DNA from 3 places in the Streptomyces sp. NPDC002054 genome. Region 3 is predicted to be linked to each of the others. Evidence: riboswitches for the same ligand, from Rfam matches in the RefSeq annotation. Region 3 holds a riboswitch; each other region holds the start of a gene.

Region 1 (7,749 bases), on a different contig from region 3:
GGCCGGCGGGAGGCGTGGCGGACCGCCGGGAGGAGGGAGGACGGGTCGGCCGCCAGGACGAAGGCCGCGTCCTCGATCAGGTCGTCCAGCAGGCCCACCGCTGCCGCGTGGGTGGCCAGGTGGGCGCGGACGTACTCCGGTGCCCGCGCCCAGTCCCGGCCTGCCTCCCGGCCTGGGACCATGGACAGCAGCGTCCGGACGAAGCATTCGTGCACGTCGCGCAGGTCCCGGTAGGCGAGGGTCCGGTCCCTGATGTGGTCCGTCAGCTCCTGGTGGTACAGCCGGAAGTACTTCGTACGGTCCACCTCGGCGTGTGAGAGGTACGAGCCGTCCCCCTCCAGCAGCAGGTCGATGTCCGTCTCCGCGAGCGGGATCCCGGAGAGCTCGGCCGCCACCCGCACCCAGATCCGGCGCGGCAGCCCGTTCCCCTCCCCGAAGGCCGCCGCGCTCAGCAGGGCCATGGCCGCCGTGTGCCGTTCCCGCGGCAGCCGTTGCAGGTACGCCTCGAAAGCGCCGCCCACATCGGAGGGCAGCTGTTCCGCCCAGCCCGGCACGGTGGTGTCCACCAGCGGGCCGCGCAGCAGGGCGGTCGCCGTCATCCGGGCGACCAGGAAGCAGCGGCCGGACCGTCGGGCCACCTCCTCCGCGATCCGGCGGGCGGTGCCGGGGGTGCGCCCGTACGGGCCGGCCGGGTCGGCCAGGACCTTCGCCACGTACTCGGCGGTGCTGGTGTCCTCGGCGAAGGAGCTCTGGTCGAGGTCGACGGCGGGGATCCGGTCGCCGATGTGCGGCAGCATCTCGCGCCGCGATCCGATCACCAGGCGGACGCAGTCCACGGCGCCCAGCGGTCGCAGCAGTTCCCATGCGATCCGGCGGGCCTCCGCCTTGTCGCCGCCCGGGCCGGCCTCGTCGAGGGAGTCGATGACGATACGGAAGGGCCGTTCCCGGCCGGCCAGGGCGGTCAGCAGGGCATCCGCGCTGCCGGCCCGCACATCGGCTGCCGCGGCGAGCCGTCCCACCAGGGCTTCGAGGGTCTGGTGGCGGGCGTTGACCGAGGTGTCCGCATGGCCCTCCAGCACCAGCCGCCCCAGCACCGCCGACTTGCCCGAGCCGGGGTCGGCGGTCACCACGAGCGGGGCCCGGCCGCCCTCGCCCGCCAGGTGGGCCCGTACCGCCGCCAGGGCGTGTTTCCGGCCGGTGAAGTACGAACCGGGGTCGTGTACATGCTCCACCCCGCGGCCCCGGGGGTCGAAGTGCGAGGCGCGGTCGCCGTCGTCCGCGCCGGGCCCGCCGGGCCGGCCCCCGGCGGTGACCTCGGCGTTCCGGTCGAAGGCCGGGTTGGGGAAGAACGGCGGGCGCCGGGCCTGGTCCAGGGAGGAGCAGCCGGCGCGCTGGGGGAGCCCGGCGGTGACGAAGGCCCGATTGATGCGTTCGGCCAGGGTGGCGGGGGAGAGGTAGCGCTGCGAGGGGCCGTCGCCCTCCTGCCACGCGGCGGCGAGCCGGCCGACGAAGGCGCCGTCGTCGGCCTGTTCGCGGTGCCGGGCGGAGGCGAGCAGCCAGGTGCCGGCTCCGGACTCGTCCGCCCGGGACCGGGTGGCCACGATGGCCTCGGTCATGCCGGCGATCTCGGCTCCGGCCGCCGCCGCATGGCAGGAGTCCACGACGAGCAGGACGTTGCGTACGGGGGACTGGGCGATGATCTCGGCCACCGAGGAGAGGGACAGCCAGGACCGGGGCCGGTGGTCTTCGCTGTCCGTGCAGGCCAGCCGGTACGGGCCGGAGGCGGACCGGACGCCGTGGCCCGCGTAGTAGACGACGAGGACGTCCTCCGCGGCCAGGTCCGCCGAGGCGCACCAGTCGGCCAGGGCGTCCTCGAACTCCCCGGCCCGCGGATCAGCGGAGACCGCGGCCAGCGCGCGCTCGTACCCCGCCGCCGCGAAGAGCGCGACCACCGCCTCGACATCGCTGTGCGCCAGGGGCAGTTCCGGCAGGCCGCGGTAGTGGCGGGTGCCCGCCGCGATGAGGAAGCGCCTCACTCCGCAGGCTGTGCTCATGGGCCTCCCCCGGTTGAGGGGGCCAGCCTAGGGCCGCCCGGTCGGAGCACACTCGTCCATTCGGAGGAGAGGCGTCGAATTTCGGTCAAGCAAAGGCTGAATATAGCTCCTGCAAAGATCGGAAAGATATATTCCGCTTGGATCTGTCGCGTCGATTTTCGGTCGATAGCGGCAATATTGGCGTTTTGGCGCATGGCCGAAGCGTTAGAGACTCGTCAACATTTGCTCGCGCGCAGCCTGGTGGCACTTTGCGTTAACGATCATGGGCAAACGGATTTCACGCGCCTATGACGAGGAGCTGACATGGTCAACCCGACTGGAACGACGGGCACTTCGGAGCCCCTGCCGCCGCTCGCGGCCCTGCCCACAGAGCGTCCGGCCGGCTGTCCGTTCGATCCGCCTGCCGAGTTCGCGCAGCTGCGCGAGGAGGAGCCGCTGCGCTCCATGGTCTATCCCGACGGGCACGTCGGATGGCTGGCGACCAGCCACAGCCTGGTGCGCGAGGTGCTGGCCGACAACCGGTTCAGCACGCGTCCGGAGCTGGTGCACTGGCCGGTCCCGGGGCCGGCTGCCGAGTACACCGCCCCTCCGGCCGAGCCCGGCATGTTCCTGCGGATGGACGCTCCCGAGCACACCCGCTACCGGCGGCTGCTGGCGGGCAAGTTCACCACCCGCCGGATGCGTCTGCTCACCGAGCGCGTGGAGCAGGTGACCGCCGAGCGCCTGGACGCCATGGAGCGACAGGGGCCGACGGTCGACCTGTTCCAGGAGTTCGCACTGCCCATCCCGGCGCAGATGATGTGCGAGCTGCTCGGAGTCCCGTACGAGGACCGGGAGTTCTTCGAACGCCAGGCGATCGCCACCAATGACAACAGCCAGGGTCCGGAGGCGCAGTTCGCCGCCTACGGCGAGCTTCAGAAGTTCCTGGGCGAGCTGGTCCTGGCCAAGCGTGCCAAGCCCACCGACGACGTGCTGAGCGAACTGACCGACAGCGACCTCACCGACGAGGAACTCACCAACATCGGTGCACTGCTGCTCGGTGCGGGCTTCGACACCACCGCCAACATGATCGGGCTGAGTGTCTACGCCCTGCTGACCCACCCCGATCAGCTGGCCGCGCTGCAGGCCGAGCCGGAGCGTGCCGACCAGGCGGTCGAGGAGCTGCTGCGCTACCTGACCATCACCGACACCGGGATGCGGACCGCCCTGGAGGACGTCGAGCTGGCCGGCCGGACGGTGAAGGCCGGGGACACGATCACCCTCGCCGTCCAGGCCGCCAACCGGGACCCGGAGAAGTACCCGAATCCCGACGTCCTCGACGTACGCCGGCAGGCCGCCGGGCAGCTGACGTTCGGTCACGGCATCCACCAGTGCCTCGGCCAGCACCTGGCCCGGGTCGAGGTCCGGGTCGCCCTCGTCGAGCTGTTCAAGCGGTTCCCCGGCCTGCGCCTGGCCATCCCGGCCGAGGAGGTTCCGCTGCGTACCGACTCGGACTTCCACGGGGTGGTCAGCCTGCCGGTGACCTGGTGAACGGCCTTCCCGGTGAACGGCAGTCCGGCACCGGGCGGCCGTTCACCGGGAGGGGGTGGCTGCCGGTGCCGGAAGCCGTCGGAACAGCCGGCCGGCGAGGTCGATGCCCACGACCGTGCCGCTCTCGTCGCGCGTGAAGTAGCCGCGCTGCCCCTGCAGGCCTCCGCTGGTGACGACGTATTCGTCCTTGTCGCCGGGCAGCAGGCCGACATCGGCCGGTGCGTGGTCCGCCGGCAGGGGAGTGTCGGAGGCCGCGCGGATCTCCGGCTTGATCCGGACGTCGAGGGTCAGGCCCGCCCCGTCGGTGCCGATGACGAGGGTCATCGCGTCGATGTCGTACGTCCCGACCAGCTCGCCGGCCCGCGCCGCGTCGTGCGGGAGCGGCTCCGGGTCCCGGTCCGTCACCCCCAGCCAGGTCTGCAGCGCCCACCGGACGACGGCCTGGTTGCACGGGATGCCGTTCGGGCCGGCGTTGGACATCGCGACCACGGCGAAGTTCCGTTCGGGCACCATGAGGAACTCGGAGAACTGGCCGATCGCCGACCCGCCGTGGCCGACCGTGCGGACCCCGTCCACATCGCGCAGGAACCAGCAGATACCGAGGGCGTCACCCTGGCTACTGCTCCGCAGGGCGACGGTCTGCTCCTTCATCCGGTGCAGCAGCCCGGCGTCCAGGACGGGCTCGCCGCCCTCCGCACGGCCGTCGCCGAGGTGGAACCGGGCCCAGCGCAGCAGGTCCGCCGCCGAGGAGGCGATGCCCCCGCCGGGGTTGTGTGCGCGCGGGACCCGCCAGGGGCGGGCGATGGACAGGGTGCCGTCCTCGTCCTGGTCGTGGCCCACGGCGAACCGCCGGGTCATGACGTCGGCGGGAGCGAAGAGGGTGTCGGAGAGTCCGAGGGGCTCCAGGACCAGTTCGGCGACGGCCTGTTCGTAGGTCTGGCCGGTGACCTTCTCCAGGACCCGCCCGGCCAGGTTGTAGCCGGACTGGCTGTAGGAGGCGCGGGTGCCGGGCTGGGCGGCCATCTTCGCCTCGGCCATCAGCGCGATGTAGGCGGCCAGGGCGTCGTCCCCGTCCCCGGTGTCGGCGATGACCCCCCAGTCCAGTCCGCCGGTGTGGTTGAGCAGGTTCAGCACGGTGATCCGGTCCGCGGCCTGCGGGTCCGAGAGCACCAGCTCGGGAACGTAGCGGCGCACCGGCGCCTCCAGTTCGACCCGGCCGCTCTCGACCAGGCGCATCAGCGCGGTCGCCGTGAAGGTCTTCGACACCGACCCCAGTTGGAAGAGCGTCCTGCGGTCGACCGGCAGCGGGTTGTCGATGCTCGTCACGCCGTGGGACGCGAACACCTCCTGCCCGTCCGCCCATACCCCGACGGAGATGCCGGGAATGGCGAACTCCTCTGCCTTGGCCTCTACCAGCGCGGATAACGCGGACAACGTGTGCTCGGACATGCGGGTCCCCTTGTCGGTGCGTGGTCGGTCGTTCCACTTGCACTGTGTTCAAGTGGAACGATAGACCAGTACTTGAACGCAGTGCAAGTCGGGCCCGCAGTCCGGTGCCGCAGCTGCGGTCTGGCAGACTGGCCCGCGTCACCCCAGGCGGCGCAGATCAGGAAACCGGTGCGAACCCGGTGCGGTCCCGCCACTGTGACCTGGTCCCCCGCGGGATCCGGAAGTCAGACACTGACGCGCCGCCTCTTTTCGTTCTTCACTTCGACCAGGGGACGAGGATCCCCCGGAGAGGCATCCCGTGGTCCTGACCCACCCGCGCGCCGCCGCCCTGCGCGCCCTCGCCGCACTCGCCCTCCTCATACCGCTGGCCGGCTGCGCCGGTGCCAAGGAGGACACCGCTGGGGAGCCGGCCGCCGCGCCCGGATTCCCGTACACCACCACCAACTGCGGGGTCGATACCACCTATCGGGAACCGCCCCGGCGCGCGGTCACCCTCACCCAGCACACCACCGAGATCCTGCTCGCCCTCGGCCTCCAGGACCGCATGGTCGGCACCGCCTACCTCGACGACGCGATCCTCCCCGTCTACCGGCCCGCCTACGACAAGATCAAGGTGCTGGCGAAGGAGTACCCCTCCAAGGAGCAACTGCTCGCCGCCAACCCCGACTTCGTCTACGGCGGCTACGCCAGCGCCTTCGACAAGGCGGCCGGCCGCGACCGGGCAGGCCTGCAGAAGAGCGGGATCAACACCCGCCTCAGCGTGGAGTACTGCGCCACCGGCCCGGTCGGACTCGACCAGCTCAAGACCGAGATCACCGAAGTCGCCCGCACCTTCGGAGTCCCCGAGCGCGGCGCCCGGCTGATCGAGGATCAGCAGCGGCGCATCGACGCCGTGGCGCAGAAACTGGCCGGCAAGAACCGGCCCGCCGTCTTCGCCTACGACGGCGGAGAGAGCGCCGCCTCCACCTCCGGCGGAAACGGCATCGGCAACGAGATCATCACCCGGGCCGGCGGCACCAACGTCTTCGCCGACCTCAAGGACACCTTCGGCGACGTGTCCTGGGAACAGGTCATCGAGCGCAAGCCCGAGGTCATCCTCATCTACGACTACGGCGGCACCCCCGTCGAGGCCAAGAAGCAGCGCCTGCTGAACGACCCGGCCCTCGCCCAGGTCCCGGCCGTCAAGAACAAGCGGTTCGTGGTCCTCCCGCTGTCCTCGGCCGTGCTCGGGGTGCGCGTCGACGACGCCGTCGAGTCCCTGGCCCGCCAGCTGCACCCCGACGCGGCGTGACCCGTCGCACCCCGGCCGTCCTCGCGGTGCTCACCGCCGCACTGCTCGGCTCCGCCGTCGCCGGGCTCGCCCTCGGCCCGGTCCGCATCCCGCCCGGACAGGTCCTCGACATCGTGCTCGGCGGGCAGCGCACCGGCGCCTTCGCCGCCATCGTCTGGGACGTCCGGATGCCACGGGTGCTGCTCGGCGCGGTGGTCGGCGCCGGGCTGGCCGTGACCGGAACCGTCCTCCAGGCCCTGGTCCGCAACCGGCTCGCCGACCCGTTCCTGCTCGGCGCCTCCTCCGGAGCCTCGGCGGGCGCCGTCTGCGTCCTGGTCCTCGGGGTCGGCGCCGGACTGGCAACCACCGTGACCCTGCCCGCCGCCGCCTTCGCCGGATCACTGGGCGCCCTCGTCGCCGTGTACGCGATGGCCCGGCGCGGCGGCAGCATGACCACCGGACGGCTGATCCTGGCCGGGGTGGCCGTCCAGTACGTCCTGTCCGCCCTCACCAGCCTGGTCCTGGTGCTCGCCGCCAAAGCCGACCAGGTCCGCCTGGTGCTGTTCTGGACGCTCGGCGGCCTCGGCGGCGCCCGCTGGGACGAACTGGCCCTGCCCGCCGCCGCCCTGCTGCTGGGCACCGGGCTGCTGCTCGCCCTGGCTCGGCCCCTCGACCTGCTGCTCGCGGGCGAGGAGGGCGCGCAGACCCTGGGCCTGGACACCGGACGGTTCCGCGCCGCGGTGTTCGTCCTGGCCTCGCTGGTCGTCGGCGTGCTCGTGGCCTACAGCGGGGCGATCGGCTTCGTCGGGCTGATGATCCCGCACGCCGCCCGGATGGCGGTGGGCGCCGGGCACCGGGCGCTGCTGCCGGTGGCCGCGCTCGGCGGGGCGGTGTTCCTGGTGCTGGCCGACCTGGTCGCCCGTACCGCCGCCGCACCCGAGGAGATACCGGTCGGGGTGGTCACCGCGCTGGTCGGCGGACCGTTCTTCCTGTGGATGCTGCGGCGGTCCTCGCGCGCCGAAGGGGTCCTCGGATGACGCCCGCGCCCGCCGAACTGCGCATCGAGGGACTGCGCTACGAGACCGGCGGCCACACCCTGCTGCACGGGATCGACCTGACCGCCCGCCCCGGTGAGACCGTCGGCGTGGCCGGCCCCAACGGCAGCGGCAAGACCACCCTGCTGCGCTGCGTGTACGGCACGCTGCGGCCCACCGCCGGCCGGATCCTGCTCGACGGCCGGGACGCCGCCTCCCTCACCGTCAGGGAACGGGCCCGCAGGGTGGCCGTGGTCCCGCAGGACGCGAGCGGCACCTTCGGGCTGACGGTCCGGGAGGTGGTCGCCATGGGCCGCAGCCCGCACAAGCGCTTCTGGGAGCAGGACGGCCCCGCGGACGTACGCCGGACCGAGGAGGCCCTGCGCACGGTGGGCATCCCGGCATTCGCCGA
Region 2 (7,749 bases), on a different contig from region 3:
GATCCCGGTGGTCCCCGTGGCCCCCATGGCCCCCATGGCCCCAGTGGTCCCCGTGGAGCCCGGCGCGGCTCTCGGCGGCGCGGACGGCCAGCGGCAGCAGAACGGCCGGCGTCCCGCGGGCCGCCGCCAGGTTCCGCAGGGTGGTGTGCCGGTCCAGGACCGGGGAGTCCAGGACGAGGCCGGCGATCCGGTCGGCGAGGGCCGAGCGTTCGGCGGCGTACAGGGCCATGGTCGCTCCGGTGGACCAGCCGTAGAGGACGACCCGGCGGGCGCCGAAGCGGAGTGCGTAGCGGATGGCGGCGTCGAGATCGCGCCATTCCGACGCCCCGAGGTGGCCGAGGCCGTCGGGGGACTCGGGAGCGCCCAGGTCGCCGCGGTAGGCGAGGTCGAGGACCGGTAGCCGGAACCGGTTCAGGAAAGGCATCACCACCATGGGGTGCTCCCGGGTGGCGCCGAGGCCGTGGACGGTGATCACCCAGGTGTTGCGGACGGCGGGGACGAACCAGGCGGGCAGCGCCCCCAGCTCGCCGGGGACGTCCACATCGGCGTGGTCGAGGCCGAGGGCGGTGCGCGGGTTGCCGAGGTGGATCTGCGGGGTGAGGCTGACCCGGGTGCCGGGGTCGAGGTGGCCGTGGGTGACGCGGAGAAGCTGGCGTACGACGGTGTCCGGGGTGTGCGGGGCGTCCGGCAGGACCCGGCCGACCACGGCGTGCACCCCGGGGGCGTCCAGTCCGTAGGTGCCCGGGCGCAGCGAGGCCAGGGAGCGGGTGAGCGCGACCCTGCCGCCGGCGGTGCCGTGGACGACGAGCCGGGGGCCGCCGGGCAGAGGGCGGCCCGGTTCGGGCCGCAGGGCCGCGTCGGCGGCGTACCGGCCGGCCGCGACCGCGGCTGCTCCGGCACCCACCAGAAGGGTGGTGACGGCGGCTGCCGTCACTGTTGCGGGTCGCACTGTTCCAGTTTCGGCGGCCGGAGCAGCCCCGGCCAGTGGAGCGGAATCGGCCGGACGGCCTGAAAGGCGGCGTCCGGGCACGTGATCTGGGTCTCTTCCGGGGGACCCGGAAGGTACCCCCAGACCGGGGGCGGCCCCACCGGAAGGTTCCGTTCACCTGCGTGTGACGTGCACGAATCGGTCCATCGGCGGCAGAATCAGGACGAGGATCCCGAAGCCGGGCCGGGCTGGTACACCGCACCGCCCGTCTCAGTTCACTTTTAGTTCACCTAGGTTGCCTACGGTCGCCGAGCCACTGACGTCAAACAGAAGCCTGGGTAAATGGAGCACATAACGCTTCTCCTCGGGATCGTGATCATTACCGCTCTCGTGTTCGACTTCACGAACGGTTTCCACGACACAGCCAACGCGATGGCTACCACCATCTCGACCGGCGCCCTCAAGCCCAAGACGGCGGTGGCCATGTCCGCCGTGCTCAACCTCGTCGGCGCGTTCATGTCCGTGGAGGTCGCCAAGACGATCTCCAAGGGCCTGGTCAACGAGGACGGCATCCAGCCAGAGGTGATCTTCGCGGCGCTCGTCGGCGCCATCCTCTGGAACCTCATCACCTGGCTGGTCGGACTCCCCTCCAGCTCCTCCCACGCCCTGATGGGCGGCCTGATCGGTGCCGCGGTGGCTTCCGCGGGCATCGGCGCCGTCAACGGCGACGTGGTGGTCACCAAGGTGCTCATCCCCGCGATCGCCGCGCCGATCGTCGCCGGTCTGGCCGCCATGCTGGCCACCAAGGTCACGTACAAGGTCGGCAAGAACGTCGGCGAGAAGACCTCGGCCAAGGGCTACCGGGCCGGTCAGATCGCCTCGGCGGGCCTGGTCTCCCTCGCGCACGGCACCAACGACGCGCAGAAGACGATGGGCATCATCACCCTGGCCCTGGTCGCCGGCGGGGCACTCGCCCCCGGCTCCAACCCGCCCGTCTGGGTCATCGTCTCCGCCGGCCTGGCCATCGCGCTCGGTACCTACCTCGGCGGCTGGCGCATCATCCGCACCATGGGCAAGGGCCTGACCGACCTGCAGCCGCAGCAGGGCTTCGCCGCCCAGACCTCGGCCGCCAGCGTCATCCTGGCCTCCTCCAACCTCGGCTTCTCGCTCTCCACCACCCACTCGTGCTCCGGCGCGGTCATGGGTGCGGGCCTGGGCCGCAAGGGCGGTGTGGTCCGCTGGTCCACCGCGACCCGCATGTTCATCGCCTGGGGCCTGACCCTGCCGGCCGCCGCGCTGGTCTCGGCCGGTGCCGAGCTGGTCATGCGCACCGGTGACATCGGCATCGCCGCCGTCACCGTCTTCCTGGTCGGCTCCTGCCTGGCCATCTGGCTGATCTCCCGTCGCCAGGTCGTGGACCACAACAACGTCAACGAGCTGGAGACCCCGGCCGAGGCGCCCGGCGTGGTCACCACCGCGATGGCGGCCGTCACCGTGCCGCCGGCCGGCACCACCGCCGCGGTCACCGACGAGGACCTGAAGGCCACCATCCCCGCCCCGAGCGCCCCCGCGCCCGGCGAGACCCCGGCGGCTCCGGCCGCCGCGGTCTGACCAACAGAGAAGGTTTCGGCAGTATGAAGATCGACTGGGCAGCTCTCGGCTCCGTCTTCGGAGTCAGCCTCTCCGCCACCGTCGCTCTGGTGGCCCTGTTCACCCTGGGCATGGTGGGGCTCTCCCGGCACGAGGCCGCCACCGAGCAGGGCGGCGCAGCCACCCTGGCCCGCACCGGCGCGTACGCCTGCTTCGCGCTCTGCGCCGCGGCCGTGACGTACGGGATCTGGCTCATCGTCGCCTGAGTCCCCGGGGCACCACCCCGCCCCACCCCGCACCACCCGAAGCACCACAGAGTCACTCCCCCCGGGCAGCCCCGGGGGGAGTTCTCGTTTCAGCAGGTCAACGGCAAGTTGACGGGCCATCGCGGTGCGTGGTGGACTGCCGGAGCCATTACGGCGGCAGCAGAGGAAGTCCGGTGCGAATCCGGCGCGGTCCCGCCACTGTCACCGGGGAGCACGGACAGCCGTCCCTGCCCGCCGGGAGCCAGGAACTCTCGCCGCCGGACACGTCGAACCAGGGCGCGGACCCTGAGTGAGGACATACCTGCCCCATGCGTGCCGATCGCGTCTTCGCGTACGGCGTGACGGCGGGCCTGATCGGCGACCGGATCCTCGGGGATCCACGCCGCGGGCACCCCGTCGCCGCCTTCGGACGAGCCGCCGCCGGCGTCGAACGCGTCCTCTGGCGCGACCGGCGCTCGCGGGGCGTGGTGCACACCCTGGTGTGCGCCGGAGGCGCAGCCGCCGCGGGTGCGCTGGCCGCCCGCGCCGTACGCTCCCGTCCCGCCGCCGTCCGGATCGCCCTCACCGCCGCCGCCACCTGGGCCGTGGTCGGCGGGACCTCACTGGGCCGGGAGGCCCGTGCCATCGGCGGCGCCCTGGCCGCCGGGGACACCGAGGTGGCCCGGGAACGCCTCCCCCACCTCTGCGGGCGCGACCCGCAGGCGCTGGACGGGCAGCAGATCGCCCGCGCCGTCGTGGAGTCGGTCGCCGAGAACACCTCCGACGCGGTGGTGGGCGCCCTGGTGTGGGGTGCGGTCGCCGGGGTGCCCGGGCTGGTCGCCTTCCGGGCCGTGAACACCCTGGACGCGATGGTGGGCCACAAGTCGCCGCGCCACCTGCGCTACGGCTGGGCCTCCGCCCGGCTGGACGACCTCGCGGGCTGGCCGGGGGCCCGGCTGACCGCGCTGGCCGCCGTGGTCGCCGGCCCGGACCGTCGGGGGGCGGTCCGGGCCTGGCGCACCGACGCGGCGGCCCACCCCAGCCCCAACGCCGGCCCGGTGGAGGCCTCCTTCGCGGGTGCCCTGGGCGTCCGGCTCGGCGGCACCCTGGCCTACGGGGGACGGGTGGAGCACCGGGCGGTGCTCAACGGGGACACCGGGCGGCCGGTGGAGGTCGCCGACATCGAACGGGCGGTACGGCTGTCCCGGCAGGTGACCTGGCTGGCGCTGGCCGCCTGCGTCGGCGGCCGGCTGCTCGCCGCACGGGTACGGAGGGGACGCGCATGAGCAGCACGAGCAGCGTGAGCAAGGGGCGGCTCGGCGGGGGGCTGCTGGTCGCCGGCACCACCTCGGACGCCGGGAAGAGCGTGGTCACGGCGGGCATCTGCCGCTGGCTGGTCCGGCAGGGCGTGAAGGTGGCGCCGTTCAAGGCCCAGAACATGTCGCTGAACTCCTTCGTCACCCTCGAGGGCGCGGAGATCGGCCGGGCGCAGGCCATGCAGGCGCAGGCGGCCCGGGTGGAGCCCACGGCTCTGATGAACCCGGTGCTGCTCAAGCCCGGCAGCGACCGCAGCAGCCAGGTGGTGCTGCTGGGCAAGCCGGTGGGCGAGATGAGTGCGCGCGGCTACCACGGCGGGCGTCAGGAGCAGTTGCTCGGTGTGGTCACGGACTGCCTGGAGCAGTTGCGGGGCACGTATGACGCCGTGATCTGCGAGGGGGCGGGCAGCCCGGCCGAGATCAACCTGCGGCGCACGGACATCGTGAACATGGGGATCGCGCGGGCCGCGCGGTTTCCGGTGGTGGTGGTCGGGGACATCGACCGGGGCGGGGTCTTCGCGTCCTTCTTCGGCACCACGGCCCTGCTGTCGGCCGAGGACCAGTCGCTGATCGCCGGCTACCTGGTGAACAAGTTCCGCGGTGACGTCTCCCTGCTGGAGCCCGGCATGGAGATGCTGCGGTCGATCACCGGCCGGTCCACGTACGGGGTCCTGCCCTTCCGGCACGGGCTGGGCATCGACGAGGAGGACGGCCTGCGGGTCTCGCTGCGCGGCTCGGTCCGCGAGTCGTTGGTGGCTCCGCCGGTGGGCGAGGACGTCCTGCGGGTCGCGGTCTGCGCGGTGCCGCTGATGTCGAACTTCACGGACGTGGACGCGCTCGCGGCCGAACCGGGTGTGGTGGTGCGGTTCGTGGACCGGGCCGAGGAACTGGCCGATGCCGACCTGGCCGTCGTACCGGGCACCCGGGGCACCGTGAAGGCGCTGGAGTGGCTGCGGGAGCGGGGGCTGGCCGATGCGCTGGCCCGGCGGGCCGCCGAAGGCCGGCCGGTGCTGGGCATCTGCGGTGGCTTCCAGGCGCTGGGCGAGCGGATCGAGGACGAGGTCGAATCGCGGGCGGGCGTGGTCGACGGGCTGGGCCTGCTGCCGGTCCGGGTCCGCTTCGCCCGGGAGAAGACCCTGGCCCGGCCCTCCGGTTCGGCGCTCGGCGAACCGGTCACCGGATACGAGATCCACCACGGCGTGGCCGAGGTGCTGGGCGGGGACCCCTTCCTGGACGGCTGCCGGGTGGGGTCGGTGTGGGGCACCCACTGGCACGGCTCGCTGGAGTCGGACGGCTTCCGCCGGGCGTTCCTCCAGGAGGTCGCCGCGGCTGCGGGCCGCCGCTTCGTACCGGCGCCGGACACCTCCTTCGCCTCCCTGCGGGAGGAACAGCTGGACCTGCTGGGCGACCTGATCGAGGAACACGCGGACACCGATGCGCTGCTCCGCCTGATCGAGACCGGCGCCCCGGCGGGCCTCCCCTTCCTGCCCCCGGGCGCACCGTGACGGGCCGGGCCCTGCGGGGCTGTTCCCCCACCCGCCCCTTTACCCACCCCTTCCCGAAACCGGGGCTCCGGCCCCGCACCGGCGCGGCGCCGCGCCACATCCAGCCGCCGCACCTTCGAAGGAGTCACGCATGAGCACGCCCTACCCGTTCACCGCGGTGGTCGGCCAGACCGACCTCCGGCTGGCGTTGCTCCTCAACGCCGTCAGCCCCGCGGTCGGCGGGGTGCTGGTCCGCGGCGAGAAGGGCACCGCCAAGTCCACCGCCGTCCGCGCCCTGACGGCCCTGCTGCCGCAGGTGGACGTGGTCCCCGGCTGCCGGTTCTCCTGCGCCCCTGCCACGCCCGACCCGGGCTGCCCGGACGGCCCCCACGGGTCCGGCAGCTCCGCCGAGCGGCCCGCCCGGATGGTGGAGCTGCCGGTCGGAGCTTCCGAGGACCGGCTCGTCGGAGCCCTCGACCTCGAACGTGCCCTCGCCGACGGCGTGAAGGCCTTCGAGCCCGGCCTGCTGGCCGACGCACACCGGGGCATCCTCTACGTGGACGAGGTCAACCTCCTCCACGACCACCTCGTGGACGTCCTGCTCGACGCCGCTGCCATGGGCGCCTCCTACGTCGAGCGCGAGGGCGTGTCCGTCCGGCACGCGGCCCGGTTCCTGCTCGTCGGCACCATGAATCCCGAGGAGGGCGAGCTGCGCCCACAGCTGCTCGACCGGTTCGGGCTCACCGTCGAGGTCGCCGCCTCGCGCGAGCCCGAGCAGCGGGTGGAGGTCGTACGGCGGCGGCTCGCCTACGACGACGATTCCGCGGGCTTCGCCGCCCGCTGGGCCGCGGAGGAGGCCGCGGTACGGGACCGGGTGGTGGCCGCCCGGGCCCTGCTGCCGCGGGTCCGGCTGGGTGATGTGGCACTGCTGCAGATCGCGGCGACCTGCGCGGGCTTCGAGGTCGACGGGATGCGGGCCGACATCGTGATGGCCCGGACGGCGACGGCTCTGGCCGCGTGGGCCGGGCGTACGGAGGTCCGGAAGGAGGACGTCCGGCAGGCCGCCCTGCTGGCGCTCCCGCACCGGCGGCGGCGCAATCCCTTCGACGCACCGGGCCTGGACGAGGACCGGCTGGACGAGATCCTGAACGGTTTCCCGGACGACGAGCCGGAACCCGATCCGGACCCCGAGCCGGAGCCCGGGTCCGACCCGGACGGCGACGCAGACGGAGATGGCGACGGCGGGCCGGACGGTGGCGGCGGTGTGCCGCCGCAGGCCGGGCCGGAGGACGACCGGGCCGCGCAGGGCCCGGAGGACCGGGACAGGCCCGGACCGGAGCAGGGCCCGGAGCCCTCGGCGGACTCCGCACCACAACCCCCGAGCAGCGCGGACACCACGGCGGACGGGCCGGTCCAGGCGGCCGTACGGGCGTCCGAGCCGTTCCGGACCCGGATGCTGAGCGTGCCCGGCCTGGGCGAGGGCGCCGCCGGCCGGCGCTCGCGGGCGCGGACCGCGCACGGCCGTACCACCGGCTCCCAGCGCCCCCGCGGGCAGCTGACGAAGCTGCACCTCGCCGCGACCGTGCAGGCCGCCGCCCCGCACCAGCGGGCCCGGGGCCGGGCCGGCCGCGGTCTGGTCATCCGCAAGGACGACCTGCGGCAGGCCACCCGGGAGGGTCGCGAGGGCAACCTCGTGCTGTTCGTGGTCGACGCCTCCGGTTCGATGGCCGCCCGGAAGCGGATGAGCGCGGTCAAGGGCGCGGTGCTGTCGCTGCTGCTGGACGCCTACCAGCGGCGGGACAAGGTCGGCCTGATCACCTTCCGGGGTGCGGGCGCCGAGCTGGCGCTGCCGCCCACCTCCTCGGTGGACACGGCCGCCGCCCGGCTGGAACTGCTGCCCACCGGCGGCCGTACCCCGCTGGCATCCGGCCTGCTCAAGGCGCACGAGGTGCTGCGCATCGAGCGGCTGCGCGATCCCTCGCGGCGCCCGCTGCTGGTCGTGGTGACCGACGGGCGGGCCACCTCGGCGGGCTCCCTCGGCGGGGACCCGCGGGCGGCCGGCAGCCGCAGCGCACGGCTGCTGGCGCACGAGGGTGTCGCCTCGGTGGTCGTGGACTGTGAGGCGGGCCCGGTCCGGCTGGGTCTGGCCGGGGCGCTGGCCGCGGACCTGGGCGGTCCGTCCGTCA
Region 3 (7,749 bases):
GCCCTGCTCTGGCGGCGCGGCGGCTATGTGGCGGTGGACCCGGCCACCGGCCGGCGCGAGCGGATCGGCGAGAGCGGCGGGGCCGGCAAGGCCGCCAAGGCCGGCAGGGCCGACGCGGCCGGCTTTGAACCGCGGGCCGTGATGTTCTACCGCCCGCTGCCCGAGGGTCCGCTGGGCCTGCTCCCGCTGCTGCGGTTCAGCGTGCGGGGCACCCGCACGGAGCTGCGCAGCCTGCTCCTGGGCGGGCTGGTGGCGGTGGTCCTGGGCGCGCTGGTGCCGGTGGCCACCGGCAAGGTGCTCGGTCAGTACGTACCGCAGGCCGAGACCGGCCTGATCGTGCAGACCGCGGTCGCGCTCCTCGCGACCGCGGTGGTCTCGGCGGTCTTCATGCTGTGGCAGAACGTCTCCCTCCTGCGTATGGAGGGCCGCATCGAGGCCACGCTGCAGCCCGCGGTGTGGGACCGGCTGCTGAGGCTGCCGACGACCTTTTTCACCGGCCGGTCGACGGGGCAGCTGGCCAATGCGGCCATGGGCATCAGCGCGATCCGCCGCATGCTGTCCGGCATCGGAGCGGTCTGCGTCCAGGCGGGCACGGTCGGCACCATGAACCTGGTCCTGCTGTTCGCCTACAACGCGCGGCTGGCGGTCGTGGCGGTCGTCATGCTGCTCGTCGTCGCGGCGCTCTTCCTGGGGCTGGGGCTGTGGCAGCTGCGCTACCAGCGCCGGCTGGTCAAGCTCGACAACCGGCTCGACAACCAGGCCTTCCAGACCCTGCGCGGGCTGCCGAAACTACGGGTCGCGGCGGCCGAGAGCTTCGCCTACGCCGCCTGGGCGCGGGAGTTCGCCCGGACCCGTACGCTGCACCAGCGCGCCGGCCGGATCCAGAACCTCCTCGCGGTGCTCAACGCGGTCTGCCTTCCGCTGTGCACGCTGGTGATGTTCATGCTGCTGGCCGGGCCGGCCCGCGGCACCATGTCCGCCGGTGCGTTCCTCACCTTCAGCACCGCCGTGACGCTCCTGCTGTCCTCGGTCACACAGGTGACGGGCGCGCTGCTGTCGGCGGCTGCCGTGCTGCCGGTGTTCGAGGAAGTCGCGCCGATCCTGCGGGCGGCGCCCGAGGTGCGCGGCGCCGCTGCCGCACCGGGTGTGCTGGGCGGGGCCGTCGAGGCGCGGCAGCTGTCGTACCGCTACACCGAGGACGGGCCGCTGGTCCTCGACGAGGTCGACTTCCGGGTGCGGCCCGGGGAGTTCGTCGCGATCGTGGGGGCCAGCGGCTGCGGGAAGTCGACCCTGCTGCGGCTGCTCATCGGCTTCGACAAGCCGTCCGCCGGCAGCGTGCTGTACGACGGCCAGGACCTGGCAGCCCTCGACCAGGCGGCCGTACGCCGCCAGTGCGGGGTCGTGCTGCAGCACGCCCGGCCCTTCACCGGCTCGATCCTGGACTGCATCCGCGGCGCCGAGTCCTTCTCGCTGGAGGAGGTGTGGGAGGCCGTCGCGATGGCGGGCCTGGCCGAGGACATCAAGGCCATGCCCATGGGCCTGCACACCATGCTGTCCGACGGCGGGGGCACCGTCTCGGGCGGTCAGCGCCAGCGGCTCATGATCGCCCAGGCGCTGGTGCGCAGGCCTCGGGTGCTGTTCTTCGACGAGGCCACCAGCGCGCTGGACAACGAGGCGCAGCGGGTGGTCATCGAATCCACCCGGGCCCTGCGGGCCACCCGCATCGTGATCGCCCACCGGCTGTCCACGATCATGGACGCGGACCGTGTGATCGCGATGGCGGACGGGCGGATCGTCCAGCAGGGCCCGCCCGCCGAGCTGCTCGCGGACGCCTCCGGCCTGTTCCACGGCCTGGTCCGCCGCCAGCTGCGCTGACCCGGACGTTGTCCGGAACGCCGAAGGGCGGCGGTGGGACGTGCCGTCCCACTGCCGCCCTGTCGGTACGGGATCAGACCGCCGGGACCGGGTAGGTCGGGTACTCCACCCCGGAGACGTGCTGGACGACCCGGATGACCTGGCACGAGTAGCCGAACTCGTTGTCGTACCAGAGGTAGAGGATCGCGTTGTCGCCGTCGACCTTGGTGGCGCCGGCGTCGACGATCGAGGCGTGGCGCGAGCCGACGAAGTCCATGGAGACGGCGTCGGGGGCGGTGGTGAAGTCGATCTGGCGCTTCAGCGGCGAGTGCAGCGAGACGTCGCGGAGGTAGTCGAGGACCTCTTCGCGGGTGGTCTCGCGGCCCAGGCGCAGGCTCAGGATCGCGATCGAGACGTCCGGGACGGGGACGCGGATCGAGCTGCCGGTGATCGGCGCCTTGAGCTCGGGCAGGGCCTTGGCGACGGCGGAGGCGGCACCGGTCTCGGTGATGACCATGTTCAGCGGCGCGGAGCGGCCACGGCGGTCGGCCTTGTGGTAGTTGTCCAGCAGGTTCTGGTCGTTGGTGAACGAGTGGACGGTCTCCACGTGACCGCGCAGCACGCCGTACTCGTCGTCCATCGCCTTCAGCGGCGGGACGATCGCGTTGGTGGTGCAGGAGGCGCAGGACAGGATGCGCTCGTCCGGCTTCACCGTGTCGTGGTTGACGCCGTGCACGATGTTCGGGACGTCGCCCTTGCCCGGGGCGGTCAGGACGACCTTGTCGATGCCGGGACGCAGGTGCTTCGAGAGCCCCTCGCGGTCGCGCCACTTGCCCGTGTTGTCGATGAGGATGGCGTCCTTGATGCCGTACGCCGTGTAGTCGACCTCGGAGGGGTCGTTGGCGTAGATCACCTTGATCGCGTTGCCGTTGGCGATGATCGTGCTGTTCGCCTCGTCCACGGTGATGGTGCCCTGGAACTGGCCGTGGATGGAGTCGCGGCGCAGCAGCGAGGCGCGCTTGACCAGGTCCTGCTCGCCGCCGCCGCGGACGACGATGGCGCGGAGGCGCAGACCGTTGCCGGAGCCGGCCTTCTCGATGAGCAGGCGGGCGACCAGGCGGCCGATGCGGCCGAAGCCGTAGAGGACGACATCGCGGCCCTCGCGGCACTCGATCTTGTTGGCACCCGTGGCGCCGGCGACGGCCTCGGCGGTGAACTGTTCGACGGAAAGACCGCGGTCATCGGTCTTGTACGTGGCGGCGAGCATGCCGATGTCGATCTGGGACGGGCCGAGGTCCAGCGCGGTGAGGGCCTGCAGGAACGGCAGGGTCTCGGTGACCGAGAGCTCCTCGCCGTCGATCTGGCGGGCGAACCGGTGGGTTTTGAGGATGCTCACCACGGATTTGTTCACCAGGGCGCGGCTGTGGAGGAGGACCGTGACGTCCCGCTCCCGGTGAAGCTTCCCGATGATCGGGATCATCGACTCCGCGATCTCCTCGCGGTTCTTCCAGTTGGTGAACGAGTCGTCATTGACAGTCACAGGTTTATCTTTCGAGCTAGGCGGCGCTCATATGCTAACCCCTCGCTCCTTTGATCATTCAAGCGGTACCTCTTGAGCGAGCAATCGTGACCTTCTGTGACGGTTTGAGCACCTTCCCCAGCCATCCTTCAGGTCATACGATTCATGCCACAACCGAATGGCTGCGTGACTGGGGGAAGCCGGTGGGAATCCGGCGCTGACCTGCAACCGTGGTATGCCCGGGGGCGGTCGGGGCGTCGGCGCACGACCCCGACTCCGCCTCCTGCCAGAAGGGCACCTCATGCGCCAGACCGTCGCCCGCCGAGCCGTTGTCACCGCCGCCGCTCTCGGGCTCGTCCTCGCCACCGCGCCGGCCGCCGCCCAGGCCACGAGGTCACCACCGCGACCGGCGGCACGCACAAGTGCGACGGCACCAACGGCGGCGCGAACCCGACTGCCGTTCCCACCCCGACCGCTGCCCTCGACGACGCCGCGCGCAGAAACTACTTCGACTGGGACGGCACCTGGTACGCGTCCTTCGACGACTTCTCCGTCGACACCATCAAGCAGGTCAGCGGCGGCGGCTCGGCCAGGAGCGGGATCGGGCCGGAACGGTCGCGGTGACCGTTCCGGCCCGGGCGGGATCAGGCGTTGCCGGCCGCCGTCTCCGCGCGCACCTGCACGGCCGCCGCGACGAGGTTCTCCAGGGAGGCCCGCGTCTCGGGCCAGCCGCGGGTCTTCAGCCCGCAGTCGGGGTTGACCCAGAGCCGTTCGGCGGGAATCGCCTCACGGCCCTTGCGCAGCAGGGCCGCGGCCTCCTCGGTGGACGGGATGCGCGGGGAGTGGATGTCCCAGACGCCGGGGCCGACCTCCCGCGGATAGCCGGCGCCGGCCAGTTCGTCGGCCACCTGCATATGGGAGCGGGCCGCCTCCAGGCTGATGACATCGGCGTCGAGGTCGTCGATGGCCTGCACGATGTCGCCGAACTCGGCGTAGCACATGTGGGTGTGGATCTGGGTGTCCGGCCGGATGCCGCTGGTGGTCAGCCGGAAGGACTCGGTGGCCCAGGCCAGGTAGTCCGCATGGCCGGCGGCCCGCAGCGGGAGGGTTTCCCTCAGGGCCGGCTCGTCCACCTGGATCACCGAAGTACCGGCCGCCTCCAGGTCGCCCACCTCGTCGCGCAGGGCGAGGGCGACCTGCCGGGCGGTCTCGCCGAGCGGCTGGTCGTCCCGTACGAAGGACCAGGCGAGCATGGTCACCGGACCGGTCAGCATGCCCTTGACCGGCTTGGCGGTCTGCGCCTGGGCATAGGTCGTCCAGCGCACCGTCATCGGCTCCGGGCGGGAGATGTCCCCGGCCAGGACGGGCGGGCGGACGTACCGGGTGCCGTAGGACTGGACCCAGCCGTGCTGGGTGGCGAGGTAGCCGGTCAGCTGCTCGGCGAAGTACTGGACCATGTCGTTGCGTTCGGGCTCGCCGTGCACCAGGACGTCGATGCCGGCCTTCTCCTGGAAGGCGAGGACCTCGCGGATCTCGGCCTCGATCCGCTGCTCGTACGCGGCGCCGTCGATCCGGCCGGCCCGCAGGTCGGCCCGGGCGGTGCGGAGTTCGGAGGTCTGCGGGAAGGAGCCGATGGTCGTGGTGGGCAGCAGCGGAAGCCGCAGGTGGGCGCGCTGGGCGGCGGCCCGCTCCGGGTACGGCTGGGAGCGGCGGCCGTCGGCGTCGGTGATGGCCGCGGTCCGGGCGCGGACGGCCGGGTCGCGGGTGAGGGAGGAGTGGGCGCGGGAGGCCAGGTCGGCCCGGTTGGCGGCCAGTTCGGCCGCGATGGCGCCGGTGCCCCGGGCCAGGCCGCGGGCCAGGGTGGTGATCTCGGCGGTCTTCTGGCGGGCGAAGGCGAGCCAGCGGCGGACCTGTGTGTCGAGGTCGCGCTCGGCCCCGGCGTCCAGCGGTACGTGCAGCAGGGAGCAGGAGGCGGCGACGTCGACCCGGTCCGCGAGGCCGAGGAGGGTGGCGAGGGTGGCGAGGGACTTCTCGTAGTCGTTGAGCCAGATGTTGCGGCCGTTGACCACACCGGCGACCAGCCGCTTGCCGGGGATGCCTCCGATGGCGGCGAGGTCGGCCAGGTTGCCGGCGGCGGCCTCGGTGAAGTCGAGGGCGAGGCCGTCGACGGGCGCCTTGGCCAGCACCGGCAGGGCCTCGCCCAGCCGGTCGAAGTACGAGGCCACCAGCAGCTTGGGCCGGTCGGTGAGCGCGCCGAGTTCGCGGTAGGCGCGGGCCACGGCGTTCAGTTCGGCCGGGGTGCGGTCCTGGACCAGGGCGGGCTCGTCGAGCTGGACCCACTCGGCGCCGGCGGCGCGGAGCTCGGCCAGCACCTGTGCGTAGACGGGCAGCAGCCGGTCCAGCAGGGTCAGCGGGACGAAGTCGTCGGCGACCCCGGGCGCGGGCTTGGCGAGCAGCAGGTAGGTGACGGGGCCGACCAGGACCGGCCGGGCGGTGTGCCCGAGCGCGAGGGCTTCCTTCAGCTCGGCGACCTGCTTGGCGGGGTCGGCGGTGAAGGCGGTGTCGGGGCCGAGTTCGGGGACCAGGTAGTGGTAGTTGGTGTCGAACCACTTGGTCATCTCCAGCGGCGCCACGTCCTGGGTGCCGCGGGCCATGGCGAAGTAGCCGTCGAGGGCGTCGGCCTCGACGGCGGCGCGGTGCCGTGCCGGGATGGCGCCGACCATGACGCTGGTGTCGAGGACGTGGTCGTAGTACGAGAAGTCGCCGGTGGGCAGCTCGTGCAGGCCGGCCTCGGCCAGCTGCTGCCAGGTGTCGCGGCGCAGGCCGGCCGCGGTCTCTCTGAGGGCCTCGGCGGTGACGCGGCCCTTCCAGTAGCCCTCGACGGCCTTCTTCAGCTCCCGGTTCTGGCCTTGGCGGGGGTAGCCGTACACGGTGGCCTGGGCTCCCGTGGCTGCGGACGTGGTGGTCACGGAACTCTCCTTCGCGAGCATGTCTCCATGGACCCGGCGACGGGTCGGGGGCGCGAAAGGGGTGACCGACCGGACGGAGCCACGGGCGCGTCCGGATGGGTACGCGCGGGTGTCCGCCTGATCTGCACGCCGACCCGCCCACGAGGTCACCGGGATTCCGCACACGGCTGGGCGTGTGCGGGCAACGGGCAGGTCTTCGGACTCGCGGGCACGTCTCGTCGTGGACGAGGCTCCTACTGGCCGTCGCTTCCCAGACCCGGCCGGGTCCAGTGCGTATGACGGCGGTCGTTCCCGCTCACCGCTGCGGGGCAGTCCCGGATTCCCACCGGGTTCCCTCTTACGACGCATCCCGCCTGGCGGACGGGGCGAACCAGCTGCACCGGCCAGCCTAGAGGCCGGTTCCGCCGAGGGGATAGCGCAGTTCACATTCCGGACGGTGATCTGAGACACGCGAACGCGTGAACGCGCGAACGCCCACGGCAGAACGCGGAGCGGCTCACCAGGCCGCTCCGCGTTCTGCTCCGCCGACCGGGACCCTCATGCCCGGGTCGGCGCCTGCCGGGGCCCCTCAGCCCTGGCGGTACTGGTGGAACCCGCGCCCGGTCTTCCGGCCCAGCAGCCCGGCCTGCACCATGCGGCTGAGCAGCGGCGGCGGGGCGTACAGCGGCTCCTTGAACTCCTCGTAGAGGGCTGCGGCGATGGCGGCGACGGTGTCCAGGCCGATCAGGTCGGCCAGTTTGAGCGGGCCCATGGGGTGGGCGCAGCCCTGTTCCATGCCGGCGTCGATGTCGGCGGCGGTGGCGAAGCCGGATTCCGCCATCCGGACGGCCGACAGGAGATAGGGGATCAGCAGGGAGTTGACGACGAACCCGGCGCGGTCCTGGGAGCGGATCGCGGTCTTGCCCAGGGTGTCGCGGGCGAAGGCCTCGACGGCCGCGGCGGTCTCCGCCGAGGTGTGCAGGGAGGTCACCACCTCCACCAGCGGCAGCACGGGCACGGGGTTGAAGAAGTGCAGGCCGACCACCCGGTCCGCGCGGAGGGTGGCCATGCCCAGCCGCATGACGGGAAGGGCGGAGGTGTTGGTGGCGAGGACGGCCGACGGATCCTCCACGATCTTGTCGAGGGCGGTGAACACCTCCGCCTTGGCCTCGGGGTTCTCGGTCACGGCCTCGATCACGAGCTGCCGGTCGGCGAGGTCCTCCAGGTCTCCGGTGAACACCAGCCGGGCCAGGGCGTCCTCGGCCGAGAGCCGGTCGAGCTTGCCGCGCTGGACGGCGCGTTCCAGGGATACGGCGACGCGTTCGCGGGCAGCCCGGGCCGCGGTGGCGTCGGCTTCGGCCACCACCGTGTCCAGGCCGGCCCGGGCGCAGACCTCGGCGATGCCGGCGCCCATCTGGCCCCCGCCGA

The links. Region 3 has a riboswitch for cobalamin ahead of metE (5-methyltetrahydropteroyltriglutamate--homocysteine S-methyltransferase). Riboswitches for the same ligand answer to the same signal wherever they lie in the genome.
Region 1: linked by a shared signal. The riboswitch ahead of ABT123_RS31430 (ABC transporter substrate-binding protein) and the one ahead of metE (5-methyltetrahydropteroyltriglutamate--homocysteine S-methyltransferase) in region 3 are both predicted to bind cobalamin.
Region 2: linked by a shared signal. The riboswitch ahead of ABT123_RS18775 (cobalamin biosynthesis protein) and the one ahead of metE (5-methyltetrahydropteroyltriglutamate--homocysteine S-methyltransferase) in region 3 are both predicted to bind cobalamin.

What each region holds. Positions count from the first base shown of each region.
Region 1 covers NZ_JBEOXT010000043.1:10,467-18,215, reverse strand. The annotation lists gene ABT123_RS31445 (caspase family protein) at 1-2,054, opposite strand, end outside; gene ABT123_RS31440 (cytochrome P450) at 2,358-3,584, shown strand; gene ABT123_RS31435 (serine hydrolase domain-containing protein) at 3,627-5,033, opposite strand; cobalamin riboswitch at 5,151-5,287, shown strand; gene ABT123_RS31430 (ABC transporter substrate-binding protein) at 5,338-6,324, shown strand; gene ABT123_RS31425 (FecCD family ABC transporter permease) at 6,321-7,340, shown strand; gene ABT123_RS31420 (ABC transporter ATP-binding protein) at 7,337-7,749, shown strand, end outside.
Region 2 covers NZ_JBEOXT010000018.1:59,365-67,113, forward strand. The annotation lists gene ABT123_RS18760 (alpha/beta hydrolase family protein) at 1-949, opposite strand, end outside; gene ABT123_RS18765 (inorganic phosphate transporter) at 1,271-2,539, shown strand; gene ABT123_RS18770 (hypothetical protein) at 2,563-2,784, shown strand; cobalamin riboswitch at 2,900-3,057, shown strand; gene ABT123_RS18775 (cobalamin biosynthesis protein) at 3,093-4,049, shown strand; gene ABT123_RS18780 (cobyric acid synthase) at 4,046-5,584, shown strand; gene ABT123_RS18785 (putative cobaltochelatase) at 5,715-7,749, shown strand, end outside.
Region 3 covers NZ_JBEOXT010000020.1:44,189-51,937, reverse strand. The annotation lists gene ABT123_RS20350 (NHLP bacteriocin export ABC transporter permease/ATPase subunit) at 1-1,875, shown strand, start outside; gene ABT123_RS20345 (glyceraldehyde-3-phosphate dehydrogenase) at 1,949-3,394, opposite strand; partial or broken gene ABT123_RS20340 (DUF4430 domain-containing protein) at 3,675-3,964, shown strand; gene metE (5-methyltetrahydropteroyltriglutamate--homocysteine S-methyltransferase) at 4,018-6,363, opposite strand; cobalamin riboswitch at 6,513-6,732, opposite strand; gene ABT123_RS20330 (3-hydroxybutyryl-CoA dehydrogenase) at 6,911-7,749, opposite strand, start outside.